DNA from 2 places in the Nocardioides sp. NPDC051685 genome. Region 1 is predicted to be linked to the other one. Evidence: predicted binding sites of a transcription regulator. Region 1 holds the regulator's gene; the other holds the start of a gene.
What was found. The regulator HrcA, encoded in region 1, represses chaperone genes, less so after heat shock. The targets are predictions, from matches to a motif close to TTGGCACTCGNNNNNNNCGAGTGCCAA.
Positions count from the first base shown of each region.

Region 2: a site for HrcA is predicted at 7,163-7,189, ahead of groL (chaperonin GroEL). Genes of this name have one in related genera too.

Region 1 covers NZ_JBITCR010000014.1:128,307-142,488, reverse strand. Annotated here, with positions in the region: gene ACIA03_RS27230 (DNA polymerase Y family protein) at 1-1,495, shown strand, start outside; gene ACIA03_RS27225 (error-prone DNA polymerase) at 1,610-5,035, shown strand; gene ACIA03_RS27220 (GNAT family N-acetyltransferase) at 5,177-5,860, opposite strand; gene hemW (radical SAM family heme chaperone HemW) at 5,930-7,141, shown strand; gene ACIA03_RS27210 (PspC domain-containing protein) at 7,231-7,425, shown strand; gene ACIA03_RS27205 (hypothetical protein) at 7,483-7,965, shown strand; gene ACIA03_RS27200 (DUF3097 domain-containing protein) at 7,978-8,826, opposite strand; gene ACIA03_RS27195 (hypothetical protein) at 8,846-9,118, opposite strand; gene hrcA (heat-inducible transcriptional repressor HrcA) at 9,315-10,340, shown strand; gene dnaJ (molecular chaperone DnaJ) at 10,360-11,553, shown strand; gene ACIA03_RS27180 (16S rRNA (uracil(1498)-N(3))-methyltransferase) at 11,560-12,303, shown strand; gene ACIA03_RS27175 (Gmad2 immunoglobulin-like domain-containing protein) at 12,508-12,969, shown strand; gene ACIA03_RS27170 (winged helix DNA-binding domain-containing protein) at 12,985-14,037, shown strand.
Region 2 covers NZ_JBITCR010000001.1:265,652-281,212, forward strand. Annotated here, with positions in the region: gene ACIA03_RS01315 (XdhC family protein) at 1-646, opposite strand, end outside; gene ACIA03_RS01320 (VWA domain-containing protein) at 639-1,745, opposite strand; gene ACIA03_RS01325 (AAA family ATPase) at 1,742-2,620, opposite strand; gene ACIA03_RS01330 (NTP transferase domain-containing protein) at 2,694-3,236, opposite strand; gene ACIA03_RS01335 (hypothetical protein) at 3,233-3,808, opposite strand; gene ACIA03_RS01340 (alpha/beta hydrolase family protein) at 4,161-5,192, opposite strand; gene groL (chaperonin GroEL) at 5,399-7,033, opposite strand; gene ACIA03_RS01350 (GNAT family N-acetyltransferase) at 7,229-7,750, opposite strand; gene ACIA03_RS01355 (M1 family metallopeptidase) at 7,764-9,098, opposite strand; gene ACIA03_RS01360 (Pls/PosA family non-ribosomal peptide synthetase) at 9,114-12,989, opposite strand; gene ACIA03_RS01365 (YciI family protein) at 13,118-13,483, shown strand; gene ACIA03_RS01370 (YciI family protein) at 13,480-13,815, shown strand; gene ACIA03_RS01375 (RNA polymerase sigma factor) at 13,830-15,098, shown strand; gene ACIA03_RS01380 (AMP-binding protein) at 15,116-15,561, shown strand, end outside.

The DNA.
Region 1 (14,182 bases):
CTGGCCGGTCGCCGCGGCGCTGGGTGAGCAGGGGCTGCCGCGGCACCTGCCGGCGGCCGTGTTCGCGCAGAACCGGGTCCAGGCCTCCAACCAGGCGGCGCGAGAGTTCGGGATCAAGCGCGGGATGCGGCGCCGCGACGCGCAGTCGCGCTGCCCCGAGGTGCAGGTGCTCGCCGCCGACGACGCCCGCGACGCGCGGGTGTTCGAGGAGGTGCTGGCGCGCCTGGAGGAGCTGCGCCCCGGCGTCATGCCGCTGCGCCCCGGGCTGGTCGCGCTGCGCTCGCCGGCACGCTTCTACGGCGGCGAGGCCGAGGCCGGCGCGGCGATCGCCGAGTGCGTGGTCGGGCTGGGGATCTGGGACGTACGGATCGGCATCGCCGACGAGCTCTTCACCGCCGAGCAGGCCGCGCGGAGCGCCGGGCTGCAGGAGACGTACGCCGTCCCGGCCGACGGCGGCTCGACCGCGTTCCTGCGCGCCCTGCCGGTCCACGTCCTCGAGGACGCCAACGCGGTCAGCCTGCTGCAACGTCTCGGCCTGACCACGCTCGGCGGCCTCGCCGACCTGCCCGGCGCCGACGTCAAGGCGCGCTTCGGGGCGCAGGCCGCCTGGGTCCGCCGGGTGATCCACGGTGAGGGTGCGCGGCCGGTGACCGGGCGTACGCCACCGCCCGAGCTCACCACCGAGGTCGCCTTCGAGCCGCCGCTCGACTCCGCCGAGGCCGTCTGCTTCTCGGCACGACAGGCGGCGGAGGGGTTCGTGAAGGGCTTGGCGACGCGTCAGGAGGTCTGCACCGAGGTGCGGATCGAGGTCGCGATGGAGGACGTCGTGGACTCCTGCCGCACCTGGGCGCACCCGCGCTGGTTCTCTGCCGTCGATCTCATCGACCGGCTGCACTGGCAGCTGGTCGGCGCGGTCTCGGGCGGACGCGGAGGAGCGGTGACCCGGGTCCGCTTCGTCCCCGAGGTCGCCGTCCCCGAGGCGGTCCACGCCGACGGCCTCTGGGGCGGCACGGACGAGCGCGTCGACCGCGGCATCGCCCGGGTGCAGGGGCTGCTCGGCCACGAGGCCGTCGTCGCCCCGGTGCTGCAGGGCGGCCGGAGCCCGCGCGACCGGCAGGCGTACGTCCCCTGGGGCGACCGCCCCACCACTCTCCGCGACCGCGCGCTGCCGTGGCCGGGCTCGATCCCGCCGCCGGCCCCGGCCCGGGTGCTCGCCGATCCGTGGCCGGCGGAGGTCTGCGACCAGGCCGGACGGCAGGTGGTGGTGCTCCCGCGCGGTGGAGTCTCCGGTGACCCCGTCCGCTACCGGCCCTCGGCGGGCCAGCCCTGGCAGCGGGTCGCCTCCTGGGCCGGTCCGTGGCCGGTCACCGAGGCATGGTGGGAGCCCGGGGGCGGGCGGCGGGTCGCCCGCTTCCAGCTCGTCGGGGTCGACGGCCGCGCCTGGCTGGCCACCTTCGACACCGATCACTGGCTCACGGAGGCGTCCTATGACTGAGCGGCTGTGTGCTCCTTCATCAAGGTATGCAGGTGAACAAACACATCCCTCGCGGAACTCCGCCGGGGATGTGAGCCTTCGGCTGCATACCTTGATGGAGGTCCGAGGTGCCTGATGGGCTGGAACAACCCCGAGATCCCGTGGAAGGAGCTGGAGCGGCGGCTCTCGGGCCGTCCGCCGAGCGACCCCTACGGTGACGCCCCGATCTCCCGGCGCAAGAAGCGGCTGACCGAGGAGGAGGTGCGCGGGCCGGAGGGCCCGGTGGTGCCGTACGCCGAGCTCCACGCCCACTCCGACTTCTCCTTCCTCGATGGAGCGAGCTCACCCTCGGCACTGGTCGCCGAGGCGATCCGGCAGGGGCTGCGCGGGATCGCGATCACCGACCACGACGGGTTCTACGGTGCCCCGGCCTTCGCCGAGGCGGCTACGACGCTGGGTCCAGTCGGCGAGAGCGACCGGTTGCTGACCGTCTACGGCGCCGAGCTGTCTCTGGGCCTGACCAAGCCGCAGAACGGGATCGCCGACCCCGAGGGCAGCCATCTCCTGGTGCTGGCCCGGGGAGTCGCGGGCTACCGGCAGCTGGCCGGCGCGATCACCGAGGCGCAGTTGCGCGGCGACGAGAAGGGCCGGCCCGCCTACGACCTCGACGAGCTCGCCGACCGGGCTCGGGCCGGCAACTGGCTGATCCTGACCGGGTGTCGCAAAGGCGAGGTGCGCCAGGCTCTCACGACCACCGGCCCGATCGCCGCGGCCCGGGCGCTGCGGGGTCTCGTCGATCGGTTCGGCAAGGACAACGTCGTCGTCGAGCTGACCGACCGCGGCCACCCGACCGACTCCTACGACAACGACCTGCTCGCCGGCATCGCCCGCGAGGCCGGTCTCCCGACGGTCGCCACCAACAACGTCCACTACGCCACGCCCGACCGGCACCGGGTGGCCGACGCGCTCGCGGCGGTCCGCGCGCGCCGCACCCTGAGCGACATCGCCGGCTGGCTCCCGGCCGGGCCGGTGGCGTACGTCAGGTCGGGGGAGGAGATGGAACAGCTCTTCCGGCGCTACCCGGGCGCGGTGGCACGCAGCGTCGAGATCGCCGAGGAGTGCGCCTTCGACCTGCGCAAGGCCACCCCGAAGCTGCCCAAGCGCGGGATCCCCGAGGGCGAGACCGCCGCGAGCCGGCTGCGACACCTGATCGAGGAGGGCTTCGAGGAACGCTATGCGCAGGCGTACGCCACCGACCCGGAGTTCGTCGAGAAGGCCCGTCAGCGCGTGGAGCACGAGCTCGACGTCATCGAGAGCAAGGACTTCCCGGGCTACTTCGTGATCGTGCACGACATCGTCGAGTTCGCTCGTGGGGAGGGGATTCTCTGCCAGGGGCGAGGATCGGCGGCCGCCTCCGCGGTCTGCTACGCGCTCGGGATCACCGCGATCGACCCGGTCTTCTACGAGCTTCCGTTCGAGCGGTTCATCTCCGTGCATCGTGAGGAGGAGCCCGACATCGACGTCGACTTCGACTCCGACAAGCGCGAGAAGGTGATCCAGTGGGTCTACGACACCTACGGCCGCCGTAATGCCGCGCAGGTCGCCAACATCGTCGGCTACCGGCCGAAGATGGCGGTCCGGGACGCCGCCAAGGCGCTCGGCCACAGCCCCGGGCAGCAGGACGCCTGGTCGAAGCACGTCGGCTACTCACGCGTCGAGGCGCCCGACGACGTGGGCATCCCCGCGCCCGTCCTGGCGCTGGCCGCCGAGATCCATGGAGCCCCGCGCCATCTCGGCATCCACTCCGGCGGGATGGTGCTGACCGAGGAGCCGATCGGGGAGGTGGTGCCGATCGAGCGGGCGCGGATGGAGAAGCGCACCGTGATCCAGTGGGACAAGGACGCCGCCGAATACATGGGCCTGGTGAAGTTCGACCTGCTCGGGCTCGGGATGCTGGCGGCCCTCGACCACATGATGCATCTGGCTGCGGAGCACCTGGGGGAGGGCTGGACCCTGGCGACCATCCCCAAGGAGGAGCCGGCGGTCTACGACATGCTCTGCCGGGCCGACTCGATCGGGGTCTTCCAGGTCGAGTCGCGCGCGCAGATCGGCACCCTGCCGCGCCTGCAGCCACGCTGCTTCTACGACCTGGCCATCGAGATCGCGCTCATCCGGCCCGGCCCGGTGCAGGGTGGAGCGGTCCATCCCTACGTACGCCGGGCCACCGGGCGCGAACCCGTCAGCTACTCCCACGAGCTGCTGATCCCGGTGCTGAAGCGGACCCGCGGGGTGCCGCTGTTCCAGGAGCAGCTCATGGAGATGGGCCGGGTGCTCGGCGACTTCTCGCACGACGACGCCGACCTGCTGCGCCGGGCGATGGGCTCCAAGCGCGGCGTCGAGCGCATCGACTCGCTCAAGGAAAAGCTCTACCGGGGCATGCGCGCCAAGGGGATGACCGAGCAGACCGCCAAGGCGGTCTACACCCAGATCCTCTCCTTCGCGAACTTCGGTTTCGCCGAGTCCCACGCGCTCAGCTTCGCCAAGCTCGTCTACGCCTCGTCGTGGTTCAAGCTCCACTACCCGGCCGCGTTCCTGGCCGGCCTGCTCCGCGCCCAGCCGATGGGCTTCTACTCACCGCAGTCGCTGACCCAGGACGCCCGCCGCCACGGAGTGGAGGTACGCCGTCCCGACCTCGTCCGCAGCCAGGCCGCCGCCGACCTGGAGCCGCTCGACGACGACGTGTCACCGACGGGGAAGGACGACTGCCGGCTGGACGGGACCCGGACCGAGTGGGTGCCGGGCACCCCCGACCCCACCCCGGAGCACCGCCGCGACGCCAACTTCGCGGTGCGGCTGGGCCTGGATTCCGTACGCGGCATCGGCAAGGACGTCGCCGAGCGGATCGTGAAGGCCCGGTCCGAGGCGCCGTTCAAGGACTCCCTGGATCTGTCGAGACGTGCCGGTCTGGAACGGGCCCAGCTCGAGGCGTTGGCCACCGCTGGATGTTTGGAGGTGTTCACATCGAGCCGTCGCCAGGCGCTGTGGCAGGCGGGCTGGACCGAGACCGAGGACCAGCTCGAAGGGGTACGGTTCACCGCCGAGACGCCCGCGCTGCCCGGCCTCGACCCGGTCGAGGAGACCCTCGCCGACCTCTGGGCGACCGGGGTGACTCCCGGCAGCCACCCCTTTGCCCACCTCCGGGCCGGCCTGACCGCAGCGGGGCTCCCGAAGATCAGCGACCTCCCCACCGCGGAGCCCGGCCGGCGCATCACCGTCGCCGGCCTGGTCACCCACCGTCAGCGCCCCGGGACCGCGGGCGGCGTCACCTTCATCAACCTCGAGGACGAGACCGGCATGCTCAACGTCGTCTGCTCCGCCGGCCTGTGGAGGAAGCACCGCAAGATCGCCGTCTCCACCTCGGTGATGCTCATCCGCGGCATCCTCGAGCGCAACGACGGCGTGACCAACCTCGTCGCCGACCGGCTCGCCCCGCTCGAGGAGATCCACCCCGAGGCCGCCAAGGCCATCGCCGCCCGCCACCGCTCCCGCGACTTCCACTGAGGCCCCAACCGCCGAGTCCGCAGAAATGGCGGGCCGACTCTGTAGAAGTGGGCGACGAAAGTAGAGACTCGTCGCCCACAACCGCAGACTCGACCGCCAGAACTACAGGTTTCGCGCGACAGAACTGCAGTTTCGCCAGGGTCAGGCGGGAGCGCGGAAGAGTTCGAAGGTCGTACGCCGCCGCTCCTCGAACCCGAGCCCGAGGTAGACCGAGATGGCGCCGGTGTTGGCGACCGAGGCATGCATCAGGGCACGGGAGCCGCGGGCGTGGACGTCGGCGGTGACGGCGCGGACGAGGCGACTGGCCAGGCCGCGGCCGCGGGCCTCGGGGGCGGTGCAGACGGCGCTGATCTCGATCCATCCGCCCGGGTGCATCCGCTGGCCGGCCATCGCGACGAGCCGGCCCTCGTCGCGCAGCCCCAGATACGTACCCATCGTGTAGGTCGACTTCTCGAACGGCCCGGGCTCGGTGCGAGCGACCAGGTCGAGCATCTCCGGCACGTCGGCGACGCCGAGCACGACCGCCTCGGGATCGGGCGCGGCCGCGACCCGCGAGGTCTCGACGAGCTGGACCCCTTCCCCGCCCCCGACGACCGACCACCCGTCCCCGCAGACACCCGCCGCCCCGGTGATCAGCGCCGTGCCACCGGGGCCGACGGTCGCGGCCAGATCCCGCCACGCCTGCGGATCCCGCGGGTCGGAGACCGCGGCGAACGGCGAGACGTCGGGCCGGTAGCGACGCCCGAGTCCCGTGCCTTCGGCGAGCGAGGCGTGCGCATCGGTCAGCGAGTGCCAGACCGGGTTGTCGAGAACATCGTCGAGCACGCCGAAATCTTCGCACCCCGCTCCAGGCACGGTTAACCCTTTTCGACAGGTGGATCCGATAATGGACGGGTGCCTTCCGCTCTGCCTCCCGGCGATCCCGCTCCCACCGACGGGTCGCTTCCGGCCGACTCGCTGAGCACGCTGGGGGAGAAGGGCCTGGGCTTCTACGTCCACGTCCCGTTCTGCACGGTCCGGTGCGGCTACTGCGACTTCAACACCTACACGGCGATCGAGCTCGGCGAAGGCGTGAGCCGGCAGACGTACGCCGACCAGGCCATCGAGGAGGTCAGGCTGGCCCGCCGGGTGCTGACCGAGAGTGACAAGCCGGTCGACACGGTCTTCTTCGGCGGTGGCACCCCGACCCTGCTCCCGGCCCAAGACCTCACCGGGATCCTGACCGCGATCAAGGAAGAGTTCGGTCTCGCCGGCGACGTCGAGGTGACGACCGAGGCCAACCCCGACTCCGTCGACCTGGACTACCTGCGCACGCTGCGCGAGGGCGGCTTCACCCGGCTCAGCTTCGGCATGCAGTCGGCGGTCCCGCACGTGCTGCACACCCTCGACCGCACCCATGATCCCGAGCGCGTCCCGCTGGTCGTCGAATGGGCCAGAAGAGCCGGCTTCGAGCAGGTCTCCCTCGACCTCATCTACGGCACCCCGGGCGAGTCGATCGACGACTGGCGCACCAGCCTCGACACCGCCCTGGCCAGCAACCCCGACCACATCTCGGCCTACTCCCTCATCGTCGAGGACGGCACCGCCCTGGCCCGAAGGGTCAGGAGGGGCGAGCTCGAGATGCCCGACGAGGACGATCTCGCCGACAAGTACGAGCTCGCCGACGCCACCCTGCAGAAACACGGTCTGACCTGGTACGAGGTCTCCAACTGGGCCACCGACGACACCCAGCGCTGCCGCCACAACATGCTCTACTGGCAGGGCGGCGACTGGTGGGGTGTCGGCCCCGGCGCCCACAGCCACGTCGGCGGCACCCGGTGGTGGAACGTCAAGCACCCCAAGGCGTACGCCGACCGCATCAACGCCCACCAGAGCCCCGCCCACGCGCGCGAGATCCTCGCCGCGGAGGACCGTCGGGTCGAGCGGGTCCTCCTCGAGCTGAGGCTCAAGGACGGCCTCCACACCGACACCCTCGACGACGAGGGCCGCGCCGCCCTCCCCGAGCAGGTACGCCGCGGCCTGGTCACCGTCGACGGCGACACGATCGTCCTCACCGATACCGGCAGGCTCCTCGCCGACGCGGTGGTCCGGGACCTGCTCCCCTGAGGAGCCCTGAGTCCGGGATCTTCGTCCTGACCGAAGGATCAGGGGTGATCCTGATTGGTAAAGAGCGCCCGACGGGGGAGAGTGGAGTCATGGCAACCACAACTCTTTCCCGTCCCAGCAACGACAAATGGATCGCCGGCGTCTGCGGCGGTCTCGGCCAGCGTTTCGGCATCAACTCGAACCTGATCCGGCTGGCCTTCGTCATCTCCTGCCTGCTTCCCGGACCGCAGTTCATCATCTACATCGTGCTGTGGATCATCATGCCGAAGAAGTCGTCCTACTGATCCTCGCGTCGTCCCGCCTCGGTGAGAAACCGACTAGGCCGAGGTGGGTCAAGTGTGGTGTCGTTGCGCACCATGCAGGTCATTGCAGCGAGCCTGATCGCGATCCTCGGGACGCTCCTGGGCTCCGGGGCGACGTACGTCATCCAGCGAAGCACCGCCCGCCAACAGCAGCTCCTCGCCCGAACCGAGCAGCTGCGCCAGGAGCGGGTCGATGCGTGCGCCTCCTATGCGAGCGCACTCCTCGAGCTGAGGACCAGCCGGATGGACCGGTATCACGCCTTCGCCGCCGACCGTGAGGATCGCGAGCACGCGCGCCGTCGCTCCTACGAGGTCCGCGCGATCGCGCAGGGCGCCAGGATGAAGGTGCGGCTCCTCATCCCGGACCCGGCGCTCATCGCCCTCGCCGACGACGCGATCGAAGCGGCCCTGGCGATCAAGCCCCAGGAGCCGCACCCCGACTTCCTGAAGCGGATCGACGCGTCCCAGGACGCCGTCGACAGGTTCATCGACGCCTGCCGGGAGAGTGTCGCGCTCGAGTGAGCGGGCGAGGCCTCAGGCCGGCTCGGTGACGAAATCGATCAGCTCCTCGACCCGCCCGAGCAGGGCCGGTTCGAGGTCGCCGAACGAGTTGACCCGTCCCAGGATCGTCTTCCACGCCCGGGCGATGTCGGCCTGGTCACGGTGGGGCCAGCCCAGGTGCTGGCAGATGCCCTTCTTCCACTCGATCGAGCGCGGCACGTTCGGCCAGGCCTCCAGCCCGACCCGGGCCGGCTTGACCGCCTGCCACACGTCGATGAACGGGTGACCGACGATCAGCACGTGCTGGCCGACCGCCGAGCGCCGGATCGACTCCGCGATCCGGGCCTCCTTCGAGCCCTTGACCAGGTGGTCGACGAGCACCCCGACCCGCCGCTCGCGGCTGGGACGGAAGTCGACCAGGTGGTCGGCGAGGTCATCGACCCCGCCCAGGTATTCGACGACGACCCCCTCGATCCGCAGGTCGTCACCCCAGATCTTCTCGACCAGCTCGGCGTCGTGACGCCCCTCGACGAAGATCCGCGACTCGCGCGCCACCCGCGCCTTGACGTCGGAGACGGCCACCGAGCCGGAGGCGGTGCGGGTGGGCTTCGCCGGCGCCGCGCGGGTCACCGGGGGAGTGAGGATGACCGGCTTGCCCTCGAGCCAGAAGCCCGGCCCGAGCGGGAACGTACGCCGCTTGCCCTTCCGGTCCTCCAAGGTCAGCGTGTGCAGGTCGCGGTCGATCCGCACGATCTCGCCGACGAAGTCGGTCTCGACCTCCTCGACCACCGCGCCCAGCTCGGCGGGAGTCTCGACGGCACGCCCGTGCTTGGGCTTCTTCCAGTCGCCGGCCAGGACGTCGGAGCCGTAGCGATCGCTCATCCGGAGAACGTTAATGGAGTCAGCAGCGAGAACCGGTGAGCACGCGCCCGAGCTGCTCGAGAACCTCGTCGGGGGTGGCCGCGGTCTCCGGGAACCGGAAGGTCACGTGGTGGCCGCCGTCGAGGGTGATCCAGGAGACGTCGACGCTCTCCGCGGTGAGGTGGGAGAGGCGTACGCCCACGATGTGACGCGGCCGGAGCCCGAGCCTTGCGGAGAGCGAGCGGCATAGGTCGGCCTGGTGCTCGTCGTTGGCGTGGGTCGCGATGCGGACCAGCAGATCGTCGGCGATCATGGGAATCTCCAGTGGGGCGGGAGCAGAGAGACAATGACTCTAAGGTCAGCCTAACCTAAGGCTGTCTCGATGGCGAGAGAAGTAACCCGTTCCACAGAAGGAAGCGGCCACCGGAAACTGGTTCCTGTGACGCAAACCGGTAGGATTGGCACTCGCACGGAATGAGTGCCAGGCAGCCAGGACGATAGGAGCGCACATGCAGAACGAACGCAGGCTCTCCGTCCTCCGGGCGATCGTCGAGGACTACGTGAAGACCGAGGAGCCGGTCGGCTCCAAGGCCCTCGTGGAGCGTCACGGCCTGGGCGTCTCGCCGGCGACGGTACGCAACGACATGGCCGCGCTGGAGGAGGAGGGCTACATCACCGCCCCCCACACCAGCGCCGGACGGGTGCCCACCGACAAGGGCTACCGGCTCTTCGTCGACCGGCTGACCACGGTCAAGCCGATGACGGCGGCGGAGAAGCGGGCGATCGCCGGTTTCCTCGACGGCGCGGTCGACCTCGACGACGTCGTCAGCCGTTCGACCCGCCTGCTCTCCCAGCTGACCCGCCAGGTCGCGGTGGTGCAATACCCGACCCTGAGCCGCTCGACCGTCCGCCACGTCGAGCTGGTCGCCCTGGCCCCGACCAGGCTCCTCCTCGTGCTCATCCTCAGCACCGGTCGCGTCGAGCAGCGGCTGCTCGAGGTGACCCAGGAGGTCTCCGAGGAGACCCTGGCCGGGCTGCGTACACAGGTCAACGCCGCCGTGGACGGCGTCATCATCGGTGAGGCCTGCCAGGCGCTTCGCGCGATCGCCCAACCCGAGGCCGACGCCTCGAAGGACGACCTCGCCAGCAGCGTCGCCGAGGCCCTGATCGAGGCGATGAGCGACCACCGTTCCGACGAGCGGATCTCCATCGGCGGGACCAGCAACCTGGCCCGTTTCGGAGACAGCTTCGACACCGCCGTACGCCCGCTCCTGGAGGCCCTCGAGGAGCACGTCGTCCTGCTCAAGCTGATGGGTGAGGCGACCGCGGGCGGACTGGTCACGGTGCGGATCGGTGCCGAGGGCCCCTACCAGGAGCTGTCGCAGACCAGCGTGGTGGCGACCGGCTACGGACCTGGTGACGAGGCGCTGGCCACGCTGGGCGTGGTCGGGCCGACCCGGATGGACTACCCCGGATCCATGGCTGCGGTGCGCGCGGTGGCGCGTTACCTCTCCCGGATCCTCGACGAGGCGTAAGAGAGAACGACGAACTCCGATGGCAGGAAGACCGACGTTGGACCCCTATGAGCTCCTCGGTGTCGACAAGGACGCCGACGACGCAACCATCAAGAAGGCGTACCGGAAGCTGGCGCGCCAGTACCACCCTGACGTCAACCCCGACGCCGAGTCGCAGGAGAAGTTCAAGGAGATCTCCCACGCGTACGAGGTGCTGAGCGACCCGCAGAAGCGGGCTGCCTACGACCGCGGCGGTGACCCGTTCGGGGGCGGCTTCGGCGCGCAGGGTGCGGGCTTCTCGTTCACCGACATCATGGACGCCTTCTTCGGCGGCGCCGGTGCGGGCACAGGCGGCGCCGGGCGTGGCCCCCGTCCTCGCGTACGCCGCGGCCAGGACGCCCTCATCCGGCTCGACATCGACCTGGCCGAGGCCGCCTTCGGCGTCACCCGCGACCTCAAGGTCGACACCGCGGTCGTGTGTGACACCTGTGGCGGCGAGGGGGCCGCGGAAGGCTCCCACCCGATCCCCTGCGAGACCTGCCACGGACAGGGTGAGGTCGCGGTCGTGCAGCGCTCCTTCCTGGGCGAGATCCGCACGCTGCGCCCGTGCTCGGCCTGCAACGGCTTCGGCACCGTCATCCCCGACCCCTGCCGCGACTGCGGCGGCGAGGGCCGGGTGCGCTCCCACCGCACCCTGACCGTGAAGATCCCGCCGGGCGTCGACGACGGCACCCGGGTGCAGCTCGCCGAGCAGGGCGAGATCGGTCCCGGCGGCGGCCCTGCGGGCGACCTCTACGTCGAGATCCACGTCGCCAAGCACCCCACCTTCACCCGCCGCGGCAACGACCTGCACTGCACCGCGAAGGTGCCGATGACCGCGGCCGCGCTCGGCACCACGCTCAACCTGCCGACGCTGGAGGCCGACCTCGTCGGCGACGGCGCCGACCAGATCGACCCCGAGGACGCCTCGATCCAGATCGACCTCAAGCCCGGCACCCAGTCCGGCACCGACCACGTCCTGCGTGGCCGCGGTGTCCCCGGGCTGCGTGGCGGTCGCGGTGACCTGATCGTCACCATCAACGTGGAGACCCCCACCAAGCTCGACCTCGAGCAGGAGGCGCTGCTGCGCCAGCTCGCCGAGATGCGGGGTGAGGAGTCCGTCCAGGGCCAGCTCAAGGCGGCCCACAAGGGCGGCGTCTTCTCCTGGTTCAAGGACACCCTCAACGGGCACTGATCCACGATGACCCTTCCCGTTCACCTCGTCGAGTCGCTCGTCGGCACCCGTGTCGGCGACGCCATCGAGGTGAGCGGTGACGAGGGCCACCACGCGGTCGTCGTACGCCGCCTCCGGGTCGGCGAGGAGGTCGTGCTCACCGACGGCGCCGGTGAGGGCGTCACCGGCACGATCACGCAGACCACCAAGAAGTCGATGACCGTACGCGTCGACGAGATCATCCTCGGCGATGCGCCGCCCGAGCCGTCGCTGACGGTGGTCCAGGCGCTGCCCAAGGGCGACCGCGGCGAGCTGGCGGTCGAGATGCTCACCGAGATCGGCGCCGCCAGGATCGTCCCGTGGGCGGCGGCCCGCTCGGTCGCTGTCTGGAAGGGGGAGCGCGCGGTCAAGTCGCTCGCCCGCTGGCGGGCCACCGCCCGTGAGGCCGCGAAGCAGTCTCGCCGGCTGTGGCACCCCGAGGTCGAGCCGCTGGCCACCACCGACGCCGTCATGGCGATGATCGATGCGGCCGACGTCGCCGTCGTGCTCCACGAGGAGGGCACCCTCCCGCTCGGCGCCGTCCCCGTCATCGACGAGGGCACGATCCTCGTCGTGGTCGGCCCCGAGGGCGGTCTGACCGAGGACGAGATCGCCCTCTTCGAGAAGGCCGGTGCCACCACCATCCGCCTCGGTGGCGAGGTCCTGCGCACCTCGACGGCCGGCGTCGCCGCCTGCGCCGCCATGCTGGCCCGCACCCGTCGCTGGGACTAACCCCGAGAAGTCGAAATCTGACGCCGAGAGGTCAGTTTGTGACGTCGAGGAGTCACTTCTCGGCGACGAGTGTTGACCCGGAAACTTGACTTCTCGTCGTCAGGGGTCGACTTCTCGCCGTCAGTTTCTGACCTCTCGCGGTCAGAAACTGACGTCTCGGCGTGGGGGGTTTCTCTGTCGGGGGTCGCGGGTGAGTATGGGGACATGAGGAGCACACGTACGCGCCCGGCGGGCGCCATCATCGCTCTCGCGCTCTGTGGCGTGCTGGCCGCCGGGTGTGGCGACGAGGATGCCGTCGCCGAGGACCCGAAGACCTCGGCCCAGCCTTCCGAGCAGCCGTCGACGCTGCCACGCACCTCCGAGCTGATCATCCTGGCGGCCCCGGCCGAGGGAGCGACGGTGTCGGGCGGCTTCGAGGCCTCCGGCAAGGCCAACTCTCCCGAGGCGAACGTTCCGTGGGAGGTCCGCGACACCACCGGCGAGACGGTGCTCGAGGGTCACGCAACGGCCGAGGGCTGGATGGACAAGCTCTACCCGTGGACGACGACGGTCGACGTCTCCGACCTCGAGCCCGGGACGTACGTCTTCATCGCCCGCACCGACGACACCTCCGACGGGGAGGGGAGGCCTGCTGAGGAGGTCGGCGCCCACATCACCGTCGAGTAGGACATCATCGCTACCGTGATCCTCACCGAACGGCAGCTCAACCGGACCCTCCTGCTCCGCCAGCATCTGCTGTCGCGGGCGTCGCTCACCCCGGCCGAGATGATCGAGCACCTGGTCGGTCTGCAGGCGCAGGACCAGCTGCCGCCGTTCATGGCGCTGGCCGCCCGGCTCGAGGCCTTCGACCCCTACGCGCTCAGCGCCCAGCTGGAGTCGAGCGCGCTGGTCCGGCTCTCCTCGCTGCGCTCCACGATCCACATGCACACCGCCGCCGACGCCGCGCTGATCAGAGCCTGGACCCAGCCGGTCCACGACTTCTACACCCAGCGGATCGAGATCGTCCGCCCGGCGGCGCAGCTGGTGGGGTTCGCGGCGGCCGTCGAGGACGTACTCGCTCTCGGGGCCCTGCCCAACGCCGCTCTCGAGGCAGGTCTGGTCGAGCACTTCCCCGGCATCCCGGCCAAGGCCCTGGGCCTGCGGGCGCGCAACGAGCTTCCGCTGGTCCAGCTGCCGCCGCGAGGCCTGTGGAAGGGCTCCGGCGGGCTCGTCTACGACCTGCTGCCGCGCTGGACGGGCGTGCCCCCGGTGGCCGTGGACGATGTCGTCCCGACGCTGGCGCCGCAGATCGTACGCCGCTACCTGCTCGCCTTCGGGCCGGCGACCGCCGCCGACATCACCACCTGGTCGTCGTTGACCCGGCTGGGCCCGGTGATCAAGCAGATCGAGGGGCTGGTGACCTATCGCGACGAGGCCGGCAAGACCCTCTACGACGTCGCGGACGCACCGCTCGCCACCGGCGAGGAGCACGCGCCGGTGCGGCTGCTGGGGAAGTTCGACAACGTCTGGCTCTCGCACGCCAACCGGGAACGGATCACCGCCAAGGGCACCCGGAAGGAGTGGGGCATCGGGGGCGGCGGCTCGGTGATCATCGCCGGTGGCCACCTCATCGGCCTCTGGAAGCCTGTCGACGGCAAGGTCGAGGTCGTCAAGCTGCTCCGCGACCTCACCCCGGACGAGCACGACGAGCTCGCCGAGGAGACCTCCCGGGTCGAATCGCTGCTCGTGAGCTGAGCCCGGAACTATCCAGTAGGAGCGGGACGGCGCGCCCGCGTACCATGGACATCACCAGCGCCACGACGAGAAAGGGCCCGCCCGGGCATCCATGACCGACCGAGAACCAAGTCCGCATCCGATCGAGACCGCTACGGCTCAGCAC
Region 2 (15,561 bases), on a different contig from region 1:
CCACCGCGGCGGCGAAGTCGATCGCGCCGAAGACGAGCATCCGAGGCTTGGGCGCGAAGGACCAGACGAAGACCCGCATGCCCTCGCCACGGCGCTCGCCGTCGATGCCGTAGCTCAGCGTCTGGTTGGTGCCGTGGGCCAGGAGTCCGAGCGCGTCGTCGTGGACGGCGTCGTCCATCCGTGCGCTCCCCAAGGACCCCTTGACCCCTTCGGGGCGGATCAGGACCCGGCGTCCGAGGATCTCGGGGTCCGGGTGCTCGATGACGGTCGCCAGGGCGACCGGGCTGCCGCTGCGTACGTCCTCGGCGAGCTCGCCGAGCTCCGGGAAGGTCTCCTTCGACACCTTCTCGACGAACACGTCGAGGATGCCGCCGCAGGTCAGGCCGACCGCGAACGCGTCGTCGTCGGAGACGCCGTAGCGGTTGAGCTCCGGGACGCCGGAGGCGGCGACCTCACGGGCGACCTCGTAGACGGCGCCCTCGACGCAGCCCCCGGAGACCGAGCCGACCGCGGCGTCGTCGGGGCCGACGAGCATCGAGGCCCCCGGCGGCCTCGGCGCCGACTGGAACGTCGCGACCACGGTGGCCACCGCCACGGTCTCGCCGGCGTCCCACCACTTCATCAGATCGTCGAGCACGTCACGCACGAGCGATCACCTCCACTAGATCTTCGTACGTCGCCAGGGAATGTCCGGCGACGAAGTCGTCCACGTGCGGCAGCACCGCGACGATGCCTCGCTGCAGCGGCTCATATCCAACCTTGCCACGGTGTGGGTTGACCCACACTACGCGATGGGCGAGGCGGTGCAGCCTCGCCGTCTGCTCCTCGAGGAGCGCGGGGTCACCGCGCTCCCAGCCGTCGCTCGCGATGACCACCACCGCGCCTCGGGCCAGTCCTTGATATCGCTGCAGGAAGGCCTGCAGGTTGTCGCCGAGCCGAGTTCCGCCCGACCAGTCGGGCACCGTCTCGCCCGCGGCGACGAGCGCGCGGTCGGGGTCACGGTGGCGCAGCGCGCGGGTGACGTTGGTCAGCCTGGTACCCATGGTGAACACCGCGCCGCTCCCGGTCGTCGAGGTCACCCGGTGGGCGACCCGCAGCAGCACGTCGGCGTAGGAGCTCATCGACCCGGACACGTCGATCAGCCACACCACGCGGCGCGGTCGCTCGCCGCGCCTGCGGTAGTGGATGCCCGCCGGCTCGCCGAGGTGGCGCAGGCTGGCCCGCAGGGTGCGATGGGCGTCGACGCGCCCGCGCCGCCACTGATCCTGCCGTGGCGTCCGTCTTCTCGGCGCCCGCGGACGCAGCCGGGCGATCAGCGCGGCCACCCGCTCCTGCTCGGCCGGGTCGAGGTCGGCGACGTCGCGGTGGCGCAGGGTCTCGAGCTCGCTGGCCCGCGCCCTGATGACGTCGCCTTCTCCCTCGCCGGTCTCGTCGCCGGACTGCGGCTCGGTCTCGGGAAGGCTGGAGGTGACCGAGACCGTACGCGGCGGCCCCTGTGGCCCCGGCAGCGTGGCGGTCGACCCGAACCAGGCCTCGAAGACCTGGTCGTAGCGGCGCAGGTCGTCCGGACCGGCGCACAGCGTCGCCCGTCCGGCCGTGTAGGTCGCGACCGGGTCGCCGGCACCGACGATCGCGGTCGCCTTCAGGAAGCCGTGGGCGCGGTCCTGGGTCACCTGCACCCCGGCCGCCCGGAGCGCTCGGGTGAAGCCGAGCAGGATCTCGGGACCGTCGTGCGTTTCGGTCACGTCAGCAGCCGATCCAGCGCGGCCCGGACGCGGTCGGCGTCCTCGCGGTGCTTGACGAGCGCGCCGAGCGTGGCCGCGGCGCTCTCCAGGTCCAGCTCGGCTGCGCCGAGGTGGTGCAGAGCGCGGGCCCAGTCGAGGGTCTCGGCGACGCCCGGCGGCTTGAGCAGGGCGTTCGCGCCCTCGGCGCTGCGCAGCTGCTGGACCACCGTCACCACCTGGCGGGCGAGCTCGTCGGCGACCTCGGGGGCCCGGCTGCGTACGATCTGGATCTCGCGGTCCAGGCCCGGATGGTCGATCCAGTGGTAGAGGCAGCGCCGCTTGAGGGCGTCGTGGAGCTCGCGGGTGCGGTTGGAGGTGAGCACGACGAAAGGCGGGACCGCGGCCGCGACCGTCCCGAACTCCGGGATCGTGACCCGATAGGTGGAGAGCACCTCCAGCAGGAACGCCTCGAACTCGTCGTCGGCCCGGTCGACCTCGTCGACGAGCAGCACCGACGGGGACTGACGCAGCGCGGCCAGCACCGGACGAGCGAGCAGGAACCGCTCGTCGTAGAGGGACTTCTCGGCCTCCTCCACCTCGGCCGCAGTGCCGGCGGCCTCGAGGGCGCGCAGGTGCAGGATCTGGCGGGCGAAGTCCCAGTCGTAGAGCGCCTGGGTGGCGTCGATCCCCTCGTAGCACTGCAGTCGTACGAGCGGCAGGTCGAGCGCCTCGGCGACCGCCTCCGCGAGCGCGGTCTTCCCGGTCCCGGGCTCCCCCTCGAGCAGCAGCGGCCGCTGCATCTTCAGCGCGAGGAAGGTCACCGTCGCCAACTCCGGGTCGGCCAGGTATCCGGTCGCCGCCAGGCGGTCGGCGATCTCCCGGGGCGTCAGGTCCATGACCTGAGCCTAGAACGCGGAGCGTTGGCTCAGGGTTGGACGACCTCGAAGGAGGGTAGGAACGAATCTCCGTTCAGCGGCGGTCGACGTCGTCACCGCCGGCCAGGTCGCCGCACTCCACCAGGCGTACGTCGTGGGTCTTCAGGTAGCCCCGGGCGCCCTGGTCGCCGACCGCGGCCTCGATGACCCCCGCCCAGTGGTCACGCCCGATCAGCACCGGATGCCCCGGAACCCCCGCGTACGCCGCCCGGGCCAGCCCCGAGCCCGTACCGGTGGTCGAGCTTGTCGAGACCACTCGAGCGACCACGTCGGCCCCGACGTCCGGCAGGTCGACCAGATGGACGACGGCAGCCTCGACGTCGGGCCCGAGGGCCTCCAGACCGACCCGCAGCGAGGCCCCCATCCCCTCGTCCCAGTCCTCGGCGACGACGACCCGCTGATCGGCCGGGAGCAGCGCCCGGGCCTCGTCGGCGGACGCCCCGAGCACGACCGTCACGTCGTCACAGCCACCTTCGCGCAGCACTCCGACCGAGCGGACCAGCCAGTCGTCGACGAGCGCCTTCGGCGTGCCCATCCGCCGGCCCGCGCCGGCGGCCAGGAGCAGCCCGGAGATCACTTGAACGCGGCGGTGTAGAGCTTCTGCAGCTTCGGGGTCTTCGCGTCGCTGTAGCCGCAGCCGATGACCTCGGCGTCGCCCTTGGCCGCGACCAGATAGTTCTTGCCCTTCTCGAACTCGGGCATCGGGATCGTGCTCGGCGGGGGCAGGGTGATCCGGACGGTGTCGGTGCCACCGAAGCCGTCGGCGTACATCCACGTCTTCACCCGCAGCATGGCCTCGGTCTCGGTCACGCTCTCGGCGGTGCCCTCGAAGGCCAGCGCGGCGTTCTGGGAGAGCCACTTGGAGGTCGGCGGGATGCAGCGGGCGGCGTCCGCGACGACGGTCAGCTCGGTCGATCCCGCACCTCCGGCCGGGGCCGATGGCGACGGGACCGGCGCGGTCTCGGTGACGGTCGCGGTCGGCGAGGCCGGCTTGGCATCGGGATCGTCGGCGGTGTCGTCGGAGCCGAGGAGGCCGAACGAGGCGATGACGGCAACGAGCACGACCGCGGCGGCGATGGCGGCCGCGATCCAACGCCACGGTGACCGCGGCGGCTGCATCCCGGTCTTCGGCCCGACATCGACGCTCATGCCGCCGCCTCCGTAGCGCAAGCGCCATCGTACGGACGCGGCGGCCTGAGGCCGATTGTCGCTCGCTGGCGCTCGCTCATGTCATCATCATGCCTCAACGCTGGGTGCCGTCCGTGGACCCGGTTGACACACGCAGGCGGGGCCCTGGTCTCGAAGACCCTGACCCCGCCCGCCGCTGCAGAACTTCACCCGGATATTCCCTTGGGCTTCAAAGCCCCCCAGATCCAGACGCTTCCCCGCAGTCGGCCACTGTGTGGAGCACCAATGTTGCGTTACCGAGCTGTTGTCGAGACAGTGTCGAAAGTCCCCAAAAGGATGGGACCGCTGGGCCCCTTCCTCGTGCCTGATCAGGTCATGCCAGCTGACGATCGAGGAACCCGACGACCCGCCGGATCGAGAGGTCCCACTGCGGCCCGAAGGCGTGCTGCTCCCCGGGGTAGACCCACAGCCGCTGGCGCACACCGGCGGTCTCCATCAGGTCCCGGGTGGTGTAGGCCCACCGGATGGGGCAGGACTCGTCATTGGTCCCGTGGTGCATCTGGAGCGGGACCTCGATCCGGTCGAAGTACGTCCGCGCCGACAGCCCCTCCCAGAACTCCGGCTCCGTCTCCGGATCGCCGTACTGCCGGTAGAGCCGGGCTACCTCGTCGGGCCGCGACGGCACCGCCCACCGGTTGATGTTGTCGACGATGTCGGAGGAGACCGACGCGTACGTCACCCCGGCCCGCACCAGCCCCGGCTGAGCGACGAGCGCGTTCATCACCACTCCCCCGCCCATCGAGCGGCCGAGCAGCGCGGTGCGGTCGGGGTCGACGTACGGAAGTCGCTTCATCGCCTGGACAGCGTTGATGGTGTCGTGGGTGTAGCCGAGACGGCTCTCGTCCTCCTCGGTTCCTTCCGGGATGGGCGACGACCCGGCGTGGCCGCGGTAGTCGGTGTGCAGGACGACATAGCCCTCCCGCGCCAGCCGGTCCTGCTCGCGCTTCAGGCCCTGGCCGGTGACGTAGACGTCGGTGTCGATGTGGCCGTGCGCGAAGACCACGCCAGGGAACGGCCCGGCGCCTCGCGGCCGGAAGAGCACCCCGGTGATCGTCAGCCGGCCGCTCGGGTAGCTGACCTCGAAGCGCCGGTACGCATCCGTGCTCCCCGACTCGCGCAGCACCTTCACCTCACCGCCGGGGAACTCCTCGCGCATCAGCTGCGGGAGCGAGACCTTGTCGGTCACCGGCGGCAGCGTCTCCGACGGGCTCGGCGACGGCGTCGCGGGTGCCGATGAGGTCGTGGGGCTCGCTGCCCGAGACGACGGCGCAGCGACCGGCTCACCACCACACCCGGCGAGGAGCACCGCCGAGACCGCCAGCGCCGAAGCCGCCTTCAGGCCCATGGCGTCGAGCGTAGCCCGGTGGTCCTGGGGCGGCGGGGCGGTTGCTTCGTCAAGGTATGCAGCCGAAGGGTCACCTCCCCTGCGGAACTCCGCCAGGGAGGCGGTCCTTTCCCTGCATACCTTGACGAAGGAACATGCCTCGCGAAAACGCAAGCAGGGCCTCTCGCGAAGGAGAGGCCCTGCTTGGTGGAGCTAGCGGGGCTCGATCAGAAGCCCATGCCGCCCATGTCACCCATGCCACCGGTCGGGTCGCCACCAGCGGCGGCCTTCTCCGGCTTGTCGGCCACGACGGCCTCGGTGGTGAGGAACAGCGCGGCGATCGACGCGGCGTTCTGCAGCGCCGAGCGGGTCACCTTGGCCGGGTCGATGATGCCCGCGGCCAGCAGGTCGACGTACTCACCCGTGGCGGCGTTGAGGCCGTGGCCCTGCGGGAGGCCGGCGACCTTCTCCGCCACGACGCCGCCCTCGAGGCCGGCGTTGATGGCGATCTGCTTCAGCGGCGCCGAGATGGCGGCCTTGACGATCGAGGCACCGGTGGCCTCGTCACCCTCGAGCTCGAGCTTCTCGAACGCGACGGCGGCAGCCTGGATCAGTGCGACACCACCGCCGGCGAGGATGCCCTCCTCGACAGCAGCCTTGGCGTTGCGGACGGCGTCCTCGATGCGGTGCTTGCGCTCCTTGAGCTCGACCTCGGTGGCCGCGCCGACCTTGATGACGGCCACGCCGCCGGCCAGCTTGGCGAGGCGCTCCTGCAGCTTCTCGCGGTCGTAGTCGGAGTCCGACTTCTCGATCTCGGCGCGGATCTGGTTGACCCGACCCTCGATCTGACCCTGGTCGCCCGAACCCTCGACGATGGTGGTCTCGTCCTTGGTGATGACGACCTTGCGGGCCTGGCCGAGCAGCTCGATGCCGGCGGTCTCCAGGGAGAGGCCGACCTCCTCGGAGATGACCTGACCACCGGTGAGGATGGCGATGTCCTGCAGCATGGCCTTGCGGCGGTCACCGAAGCCCGGAGCCTTGACGGCGACGGACTTGAAGGTGCCCTTGATCTTGTTGACGACCAGCGTGGAGAGAGCCTCGCCGTCGACGTCCTCGGCCAGGATGACCAGCGGCTTGCCGGTCTGCATGACCTTCTCCAGGACCGGGATCAGGTCCTTGACGCTGGAGATCTTCGAGTTGACGATCAGGATGTACGGGTCGTCGAGGACGGTCTCCATACGCTCCGGGTCGGTCACGAAGTAGGCCGAGATGTAGCCCTTGTCGAAGCGCATACCCTCGGTCAGCTCGAGGTCGAGCCCGAAGGTGTTCGACTCCTCGACGGTGATGACGCCTTCCTTGCCGACCTTGTCCATCGCCTCGGCGATGATCTCGCCGACGGTGGTGTCAGCAGCGGAGATCGAGGCGGTAGCAGCGATCTGCTCCTTGGTCTCGATGTCCTTGGCCTGGGCGAGCAGCTGCTCGGTGACGGCGTCGACGGCCGCCTCGATGCCGCGCTTCAGGCCGGCCGGGTTGGCACCCGCGGCGACGTTGCGCAGGCCCTCGCGGACGAGCGCCTGGGCGAGAACGGTCGCGGTCGTCGTGCCGTCACCGGCGACGTCGTCGGTCTTCTTCGCGACCTCCTTGACCAGCTCGGCACCGATCTTCTCGTAGGGGTCCTCGAGCTCGATCTCCTTGGCGATGGAGACACCATCGTTGGTGATCGTGGGGGCACCCCACTTCTTCTCGAGCACGACGTTGCGGCCCTTGGGACCGAGGGTGACCTTGACGGCGTCGGCGAGGGTGTTGAGACCCTTCTCCAGACCCCGACGGGCCTCCTCGTTGAAAGCGATGAGCTTCGGCATTGCTCCTGCGATCCTTCACTTGGGAAGTTCGTTGGATCCGGTCCGATGGGTTGCCCGCGACGGACGACGCCACTCCCGGCAGGACCCTTCCCTGCCGCTCGCGACGCCTCAACGTCACCGGTCCGGTGATTGTCACTCTCATGGTAAGAGTGCCAGCCTCATGTTTAGCACTCGACCCCCGAGAGTGCAAGAAACTCAGACCGGCTTCGCGAGCTCGGCGAACTCCAGATCGTCCCGCAGCGGCAGCCCGAAGCGCTCGTCGCCGTAAGGGAACGGCTCGAAACGGCCCGTACGCCCGAACCCCCGCCGCTCGTAGAACGCGATCAGGTCCTCGCGCTGGCGGATCACCGTCATCCGGATCTCCTCGGCGCCCCACGCACGCGCGATCCGCTCGGCCTCGGCGATGACGGTCTTGCCGACACCGGCGCCCTGCAGGCTCGGCGACACGGAGAACATGCCGAAATAGACGTACGCCTCCCGCTTCTGCAGCTGACAGCAGGCGACGATCTCGCCCGCGCGTTCGGCGACCAGGAGACGGGAGCCCGGAGCGGTGATCACCTCGCGTACGCCCTCGGGGTCTGTCCGCTGGCCCGCGAGCAGGTCGGCCTCGGTGGTCCACCCGGCCCGAGAGGCATCGCCGCGGTAGGCCGACTCGATCAGCTCCACCAGCGTGTCGACGTCGGTGAAGGTGGCGTCACGGAAGGTCAGCTCAGGCACGGCACCACGATAGTCAGGCAGGAAGATCCGGCAGCGAGGGCCGTCGCAGCCAGGCCTCGAAGAGCGGGGTGAGGTCGCGGCCGCAGACCTCGGCCGCGAGGGTCTCGAAGTCGGCGGTGTCGACCGAGCCGCCGCTGTGCCGGGCGACCCAGGTGCGCAGGATCCGGAAGAAGGAATCGTCCCCGACCGTGCGCCGCAGCGCGTGCAGGGTGAGCGCTCCACGCTTGTAGACACGGTCGTCGAACATGTCCGCGGGCCCGGGGTCGGCGACGACCAGGTCCTGGGGCAGCGCGGCCAGCCGGCGGTGGTGGTGGCGGGCGTGCTCGCCGCACGAGCGGCCCCCGGAGGCGTCCGACCACAGCCACTCGCTGTAGCAGGCAAAACCCTCGTGCAGCCAGATGTCGCGCCACTCGCGCAGCGTCACCGCGTTGCCGAACCACTGGTGGGCGAGCTCGTGGGCCACGAGGCGTACCTCCGACCACTCGCCGGTGAGGTGATTGCGCCCGAAGGTCGACAGCGACTGCGACTCGAGGGGGATCTCGAGCTCGTCGTCGGTGACCACGACGGAATAGGAGGCGAACGGGTAGGGCCCGAAGACCGAGGTGAAGTAGGCCATCATCTCCCGCTGCCGCCCGAAGGAGGCCTCGAACCCGGCGGTGGCGTCGACCGGGTACGCAGCCCGGATCGGCACCCGGCCGCCCGGTCCCTCGGTGGGCGCGATGTCGATGACCCGGTAGCGCCCGATCTGCACCGTGGCGAGATAGGTCGCCATCGGCTCGGCCTGCCAGTAGCGCCAGGTCTCCCCGCTGCCGCGGCGTACGCGGGAGGTCAGCTCGCCGTTGGAGACGACCGCATAGCCGGGCGCCGTGGTCACGCTGATCGCGTAGCGGGCCTTGTCGGAGGGGCGGTCGTTGCACGGGAACCAGGTCGGCGCACCATGCGGCTGACCTGCGACGATGACGCCGTCGTCGAGCTCCTCCCAGCCGGCGTCGCCGTGGTGCGGCAGCACCACCGGACGGGGCTTGCCCGAGTATCTGACCGTGATCACGAACTCCTCGCCGGCCGCGACCCGCGAGCGGAGGTTGAGGATCAGACGATGGTCGTGGTGGCTCCACTTGGCCGGCGGACGGCCGTCGATCGCCACCTTCTGCACGCGGAGGTAGGCGAGGTCGAGGACGACGCGGCTGATGTCGTCGACCGCGATCGCACGGATCGTCGCGGTGCCCGCGAGCCGGTTGCCGACCAGGTCATAGGTCAGCTCGAGGTCGTAGTGGGTCGCGCTCCACGACAGGTCCCCGTGTCCCGGGAGATAGGGGTCGGCTGTGGGGAGCTTCGGCACGGCGGTCATGTTAGAGGGTGCCTCTCAGGTCGCCTGGTCCCACGGGCCGATCGGGTTGCCGATCCACAGGGTCTTGTCCGGGAGACTCTCCCCGCGCATCACCAGCGAGACCGGGCCGACGACCGCGTGCCGGCCGATGGCGGCGGCGGGCAGGATCACCGAGTTGGGGCCGAGCGTGGCGCCCCTCTTGAGAGTGACGGCGTCGAGGGCCAGCACACGATCGTGGAACAGATGGGTCTGCACGACCGTGCCGGCGTTGACCGTGGCGCCGTCGCCGAGCTCGACCAGGTCGGTCTCGGGGAGCCAGTGGGTCTCGATCCACACGCCGCGGCCGATCTTCGCTCCGAGGGCACGGAACCAGAGGTTGAGCACCGGGGTGCCGGACACGGCACCGGTGAACCAGGGCGCGGCGAGCACCTCGACGAAGGTGTCGGCCAGCTCGTTGGCCCACACGAACCAGCTCCACAGCGGGTGCGACCCGGCCCGGATCCGGCCGACGAGCAGCCACTTCGCCGCCACGGTGATGCCGGCCGCGACCGCTCCGGCAGCGGCGAGCACCGGCCCGGCGACGAGCAGCGCGACGAGGAGGTCGGTCACCTCCCAGATCCTGACGAGCGCATAGACCACCCCGGCGTAGAGCAGTGCCGCGAGCGTCTGGGGCACCAACCTGGCCAGCTCGACGAGCGCGCGGGCGATCTTGAGCCCGGCCGGCGGGTCATAGGTACGTCCCGAGTCGGCCTCCCCGGCCGCGCGGCGCAGCGGCGCCGGCGGCGAGCCGAGCCAGCTCTCCCCCTTCTGCGCCCGCTTGCGGCGCGGGGCCGCGCTGAGCACTGCGACCAGCGACGCCTTCGGCACCTTGCGGCCGGGCGCGGCCATGCCCGAGTTGCCGACGAAGGCCCGCTTGCCGATCTTCACCCGCTCGGTCCGCAGCCAACCGCCGCCGAGCTCGTAGCCACCGATCAGGGTGTCGTCGGCCAGGAAGCTCTGGTCGTTGACCTGCGTCAGCCCGGGGATCATCAGGACCGTCGACGCCTCGACGTGCCTGCCGATCTTCGCGCCGAGCGCCCGCAGCCACAGCGGCGTCAGCGTCGAGGAGTAGAGCGGGAAGAGCCAGGTGCGCGCCTCGTCGAGCACCTGCATCGTCGACCAGACCGCGACACCGGCCAGGCTGCGTACGGGATGTACGCCGGGACTGATCGCCACACCGGCGAGCCGCACCACGGCCCAGATGAGCGCCGCCAGGGTCACGAGCCCGACCACCACGGCGACCGGGCTCCAGGCGAGCAGCGGCCAGATGTCGGCGTAGGAGTCGGGCACACCGGCCAGGGCGACGCCGACGAGGATGCCGACGCCGATGGCGGCCGCGGGGAGCAGGGCGAGGACGGCGGCCGCGATGCCGTAGAGGAGCATCCAGACCTGGGCCCGTGCCTGCGGTGGCTGCCACGGTCCGCGGGCCTCCCTCGCGGCTCGGACTGCCGGCGAACCCGACCAGAACTCGCCCGCCGGCACCACGCCGAAGACGGCCGAACCGGGCCCGACCTCGGCGTCGTCGCCGACCCGGGAGCCGGGCAGGAGCGTCGACCGCGCCCCGACCCGGGCACGGTCGCCCACCGAGACCTCGCCGAGATGGAGCACGTCGCCCTCGATCCAGTGGCCGGAGAGATCGACCTCCTGCTCGATCGAGCAGCCCTTGCCGAGGGTGAGCATGCCGGTGACCGGCGGCAGGCTGTGCAGGTCGACGTTCTTGCCCATCCGCACGCCGAGCAGCCGGGCGTACCAGAGCATCCACGGTGCCCCGGCGAGACCGTGGGCGCCGAGTTCGTCGACCGCGTGCGTCGCCAGCCACAGCCGCAGATGGACCTTGCCGCCGCGCGGGTGCTCGCCGGGACGTACGCCGCGGAGGATCAGTCGCGCCGCACCCGCGGCAAGCAGCATCCGACCGGGCGGGGTCAGGAAGGCGAGGACGGCCGGGGCGAGGACCCACCAGCTGAGCGAGGGCAGCCACGGCGCCCACTGCTGGGCCAGCGTCGTCCCGAGCGCGATCCAGGTCAGCCAGCGCGGCGCCGCCAGGCAGCGCAGCAGGATGGTCGCGACCACCTGCGCGACCTGGGTCTTGAGCCGGACCGCCGGCACCTCGTGCTCGGAGACCGCGGCGGAGCTGCCCAGCTCGTCGATGTAGGCGGCCAGGGCCCTGAGCTTCGGCTGGTCGTAGATGTCGCCGAGCGCGACCTCGGGGAAGCGCTCGCGGATCAGGCTGACCATCTGGGCGGCGGTCAGGCTGCCGCCGCCGAGGTCGAAGAAGTCCGCCCCCGATCCGGTGACCTCGGCGCCGAGGATGTCGTTCCACAGCCCGGCCAGCCAGGCCTCGGTGTCGCTGAGCCCCTCCCCCGCACCGGCCGTGGACGCGAGCGGCCACGGCAGTGCGTCGCGGTCGACCTTCCCGCTCGTACGCGTCGGGAGGCTGTCGACCACCGCCAGCCGCGGCACCAGGGCCGCCGGCATGTCGGCCCGCAGCCTCCCGACGGACGAGGTCTGGTCGAAGGTGTCGTCGACGGTGACGTAGCCGACGAGCAGGCTGTTGCCGGCGGCGCTCCGCCGCACCGCCGCCGCGGCCCCGACGACGCCGGGAAGCTGCAGCAGGGCGCTGTCGATCTCGCCGAGCTCGATGCGCCGGCCACCGAGCTTGATCTGGTCGTCGGCGCGTCCACCGAAGAGCAGCCCGGCGGGGTCGTTGACCACCAGGTCGCCCGAACGGTAGGCCCGTGACCAGCCGAGAGTGGGCATCGGGGCGTACTTCTCGGCGTCCTTCGCCGCATCGAGATAGCGCGCCAGGCCGACGCCGCCGATGATCAGCTCGCCGGTCTCCCCCTCGGGCACGCGCTCCCCGGTCAGAGGGTCGACGACGGCGAGGTCCCAGCCGTCGAGCGGGAGCCCGATCCGCACCGGCCCCTCCGCGCTCAGCCGGGCGCCACAGGCCACCACGGTCGCTTCGGTCGGGCCGTAGGTGTTCCACACCTCTCGGTCGGGCGTGACCAGGCGGGCGGCGAGCTCGGGCGGGATCGCCTCGCCGCCGGTGATCAGCAGCCGGACCCGGTCGAGGGACCTCGCAGGCCACAGGGCCACCAGCGTCGGCACCGTCGAGACGATCGTGATCCGGTTGGCGACCAGCCACGGGCCGACGTCGACCCCGGAGCGGACCAGCGCCCGCGGTGCCGGGACCAGGCAGGCGCCGTAGCGCCAGGCCAGCCAGATCTCCTCGCAGCTCGCGTCGAAGGCGACCGAGAGACCGGCCATCACCCGGTCACCGACCCCGATCGGGGCGTCCTGGAGGAAGAGGCGCGACTCGGCGTCGACGAACGCGGCGGCGTTGCGATGGGTCACCGCGACGCCCTTCGGCGTGCCGGTCGAGCCGGAGGTGAAGATCACCCAAGCGTCGTCGGTCAGCTCCGGCTCGCGCGCCCCTGACGTTTGGGCAGACGACACGCCGGAATCGGCCACCAGTTCGTCAGGGGCGCGTGGAGTGAGAGCTACCCGCAGATCGTTGCCGACGACCGCCGCGACCTGCGCCTCACCGAACACCAGCCGGGCCCGCTCCTCCGGGTCGTCGGCGTCGACCGGCACGTAGGCGGCGCCCGCGCAGAGGATCCCGAGGATCGCGACGTACAGGTCGGTCGTGCCGCTCGCGATCCGCAGCCCGACCTTGTCCCCCGGCCCGATCCCGGCGGCGTCGAGCTCGGCGGCCAGCCCGTCGGCGGCCTCCTCGAGCTCGGCGTACGTCAGCAGGCCGTTGCCCGCGTCGACGGCCGGCTCGTCGGGCACCTGGGCCGCGGTGGCCCGGAAGATGTCGACGAGCGTCCGGGGCTCGGGCGCGAGGTCTCCTCGCAGCAGGGGGGCGGTCACACCCAGAGCCTTCCGGGGCCAGTTGAACGCATGACGTACATCTTCGTTCCTTCCGGGTGTCGATTTGGTCTTGTCCCACCCGTCATCCCCGGTGACAGACTCAAACCCATCGGACGAAAGGGATCACGATGACCAGATACATGGTGCTGCTGCCGGCGAACGAGGCCTTCTGGGCCGAGTCGACGCCGGAGGAGAAGGCCGCCGGCTACGAGGTGCACGGCAAGTTCGCCAAGCTGCTCGCCGAGCGCGGCCACAAGGTCACCGGCGGCGCCGAGCTCCACCACTCCAGCAAGGCCAAGACGCTGCGCAAGGAGGGCGACGGGGTGGTGATCACCGACGGCCCGTTCGCCGAGACCGTCGAGCACGTGACGGGCTTCTACACGATCGAGACCGACGACGTCGACGACATGCTCGAGTGCTGCAAGGTGCTCGCCGAGCTGGAGACGGCGCTCGAGGTCCGCGAGATCGTCGAGCACGAGGGGATGTCCGCATGAGGTACTACCTGCTCATCCCCAACGTCGAGGCCGAGTGGCAGGCGAAGCCGGAGGAGGAGAGGGACGCGCTGTTCGCCGTGCACGAGAAGTTCGCGGCCCTGCTCGCCGAGCGCGGCCACAGGATCTTGAAGGGGTACGGCGCAGCGCTCGCCGTCCCGTCGACGGCGGTGACCGTGCGTGCCTCCGGCGTGACCGACGGCCCGTACACCGAGGCGGCCGAGCACCTCGCCGGGCTCTACGTCGTCGAGTCCGAGGACCGGGACGATCTGGCCGAGTGCTGCAAGCTGCTCGCCACGGTCGAGTCGGCGATCGAGATCCGCGCGGCGGACTAGAGCGACCCGCGTCGATGCTGGAGACGCTGCTGCGCGAGGAGTGGGGCCGGTTGCTGGCCCTGCTCGTCGCGCAGTTCCGCCGTCTCGACCTGGCCGAGGACGGCCTGGCCGACGCCTTCGAGGCGGCCGCCCGGCGCTGGCCGGAGGACGGCGAGCCGGACAACGGACCCGCGTGGCTGCTCACGACCGCCCGCCGGCGGATCGTCGACCGGATGCGGACCGAGGAGGTGCTGGCTCGCAAGATGCCGCTGCTCGCGGTGGACGCGGCGCTGACCCAGGAGGCGCAGCAGGTGATGGCCACGGTGCCGGCCGGCGCGGGCGGCGAGGCGGTCACGGACGAGCGGCTCCGGCTGGTGCTGCTCTGTGCCCACCCGACCCTGTCCCGCGAAGCCGCCGCGGCGCTCACCCTCCGGCTGGTCCTCGGCGTCTCCACCGAGGACATCGGCCGGCTCTTCCTGCAGTCGAAGGCGACGATGGCGGCCCGGCTGACCCGGGCGCGCAAGCGGCTCGCGGGCGCCTCCTTCGAGGTGCCCTCGGACCTCGCCGACCTGGGTGAACGGGTCGGCATCGTCGCCGAGGTCGCCTATCTCGCGTTCACGGCGGGCTATGCCCCCGGCACCGGTCCCGATGTCGTACGCAGCGACCTCGCCGGCGAGGCGATCCGGCTGGTCCGCGTGCTGCGGACGGTGCTTCCGGCCCCGGACCCGGAGGCCGACGCGCTGCTCGCCCTGATGCTCCTGCAGCACTCCCGCCGGGCGGCCCGGATCGGGCCGGACGGCGGCCTGGTCCTGCTCCCCGACCAGGACCGCACCGCCTGGAACGTCGACGAGATCACCGAGGCACTCGCGATCCTCACCCCGCTCGCCCACGCGGCACCGGCGCCCTACCTGCTCCAGGCCCTGATCGCCGCGGAGCACGCGGTCGCGCCCAGCTCCGAGGCGACCGCCTGGGACCGCATCGTCGAGCGCTACGACGAGCTGCTCGCGCTCCGCGACACCCCGGTCGTACGCCTCAACCGGGCCGTCGCCGTCGCCGAGGCGGACGGGGCCGAGGCCGGGCTCCGGGCGCTGGAGTCGGTCGCGCTCCCGGGACACCGGTTGCCTGCCGTACGAGCGCAGCTGCTGGAGCGGCTGGATCGCCACCGTGAGGCGGTCGAGGCGTACGACGAAGGCATCGCGCTCTGCACGCATGGACCGGAGCAGGCAGACCTCAGCCGGCGGCGAGCCGCGGCGTACGTCCTGGAAGGTTTTGAACCTCATTCCCTAGACGAGAACACGTTCTAGTTGCCACACTCGACGACGTGACCCCGATCACTCTCCCCGACATCCTCGAGGCGATGGCCGACGCCGTCCCCGACCGCACCGCCGTGTTCACGATGGAGCACGCCTACAGCTTCGCCGAGATCGACGAGCGCGCCTCCAGGCTGGCCAACCACCTCATCGGGCAGGGCATCGAGCCGGGCGACCACGTCGCCGTCCACTCCCGCAACCGGATCGAGTGGGTCGACGCCTTCTACGGGTGCATGAAGGCGCGGGCGGTGCCGATCAACATCAACCACAAGTACCTCCACGACGAGCTCGACCACCTCTACCGCAACTCCGACGCGGTCGCCGCGATCATCGGTCCGGAGCACGTCGAGGCGGTCGCCGCGCTCGGCCTGGGGATCCCGACGCTGGTGCTCGGCGAGGAGTACGACGCCGCGGTCGCCGCCGCGCCCAAGGAGCGCCCCGACGTCGAGCGCAGCCC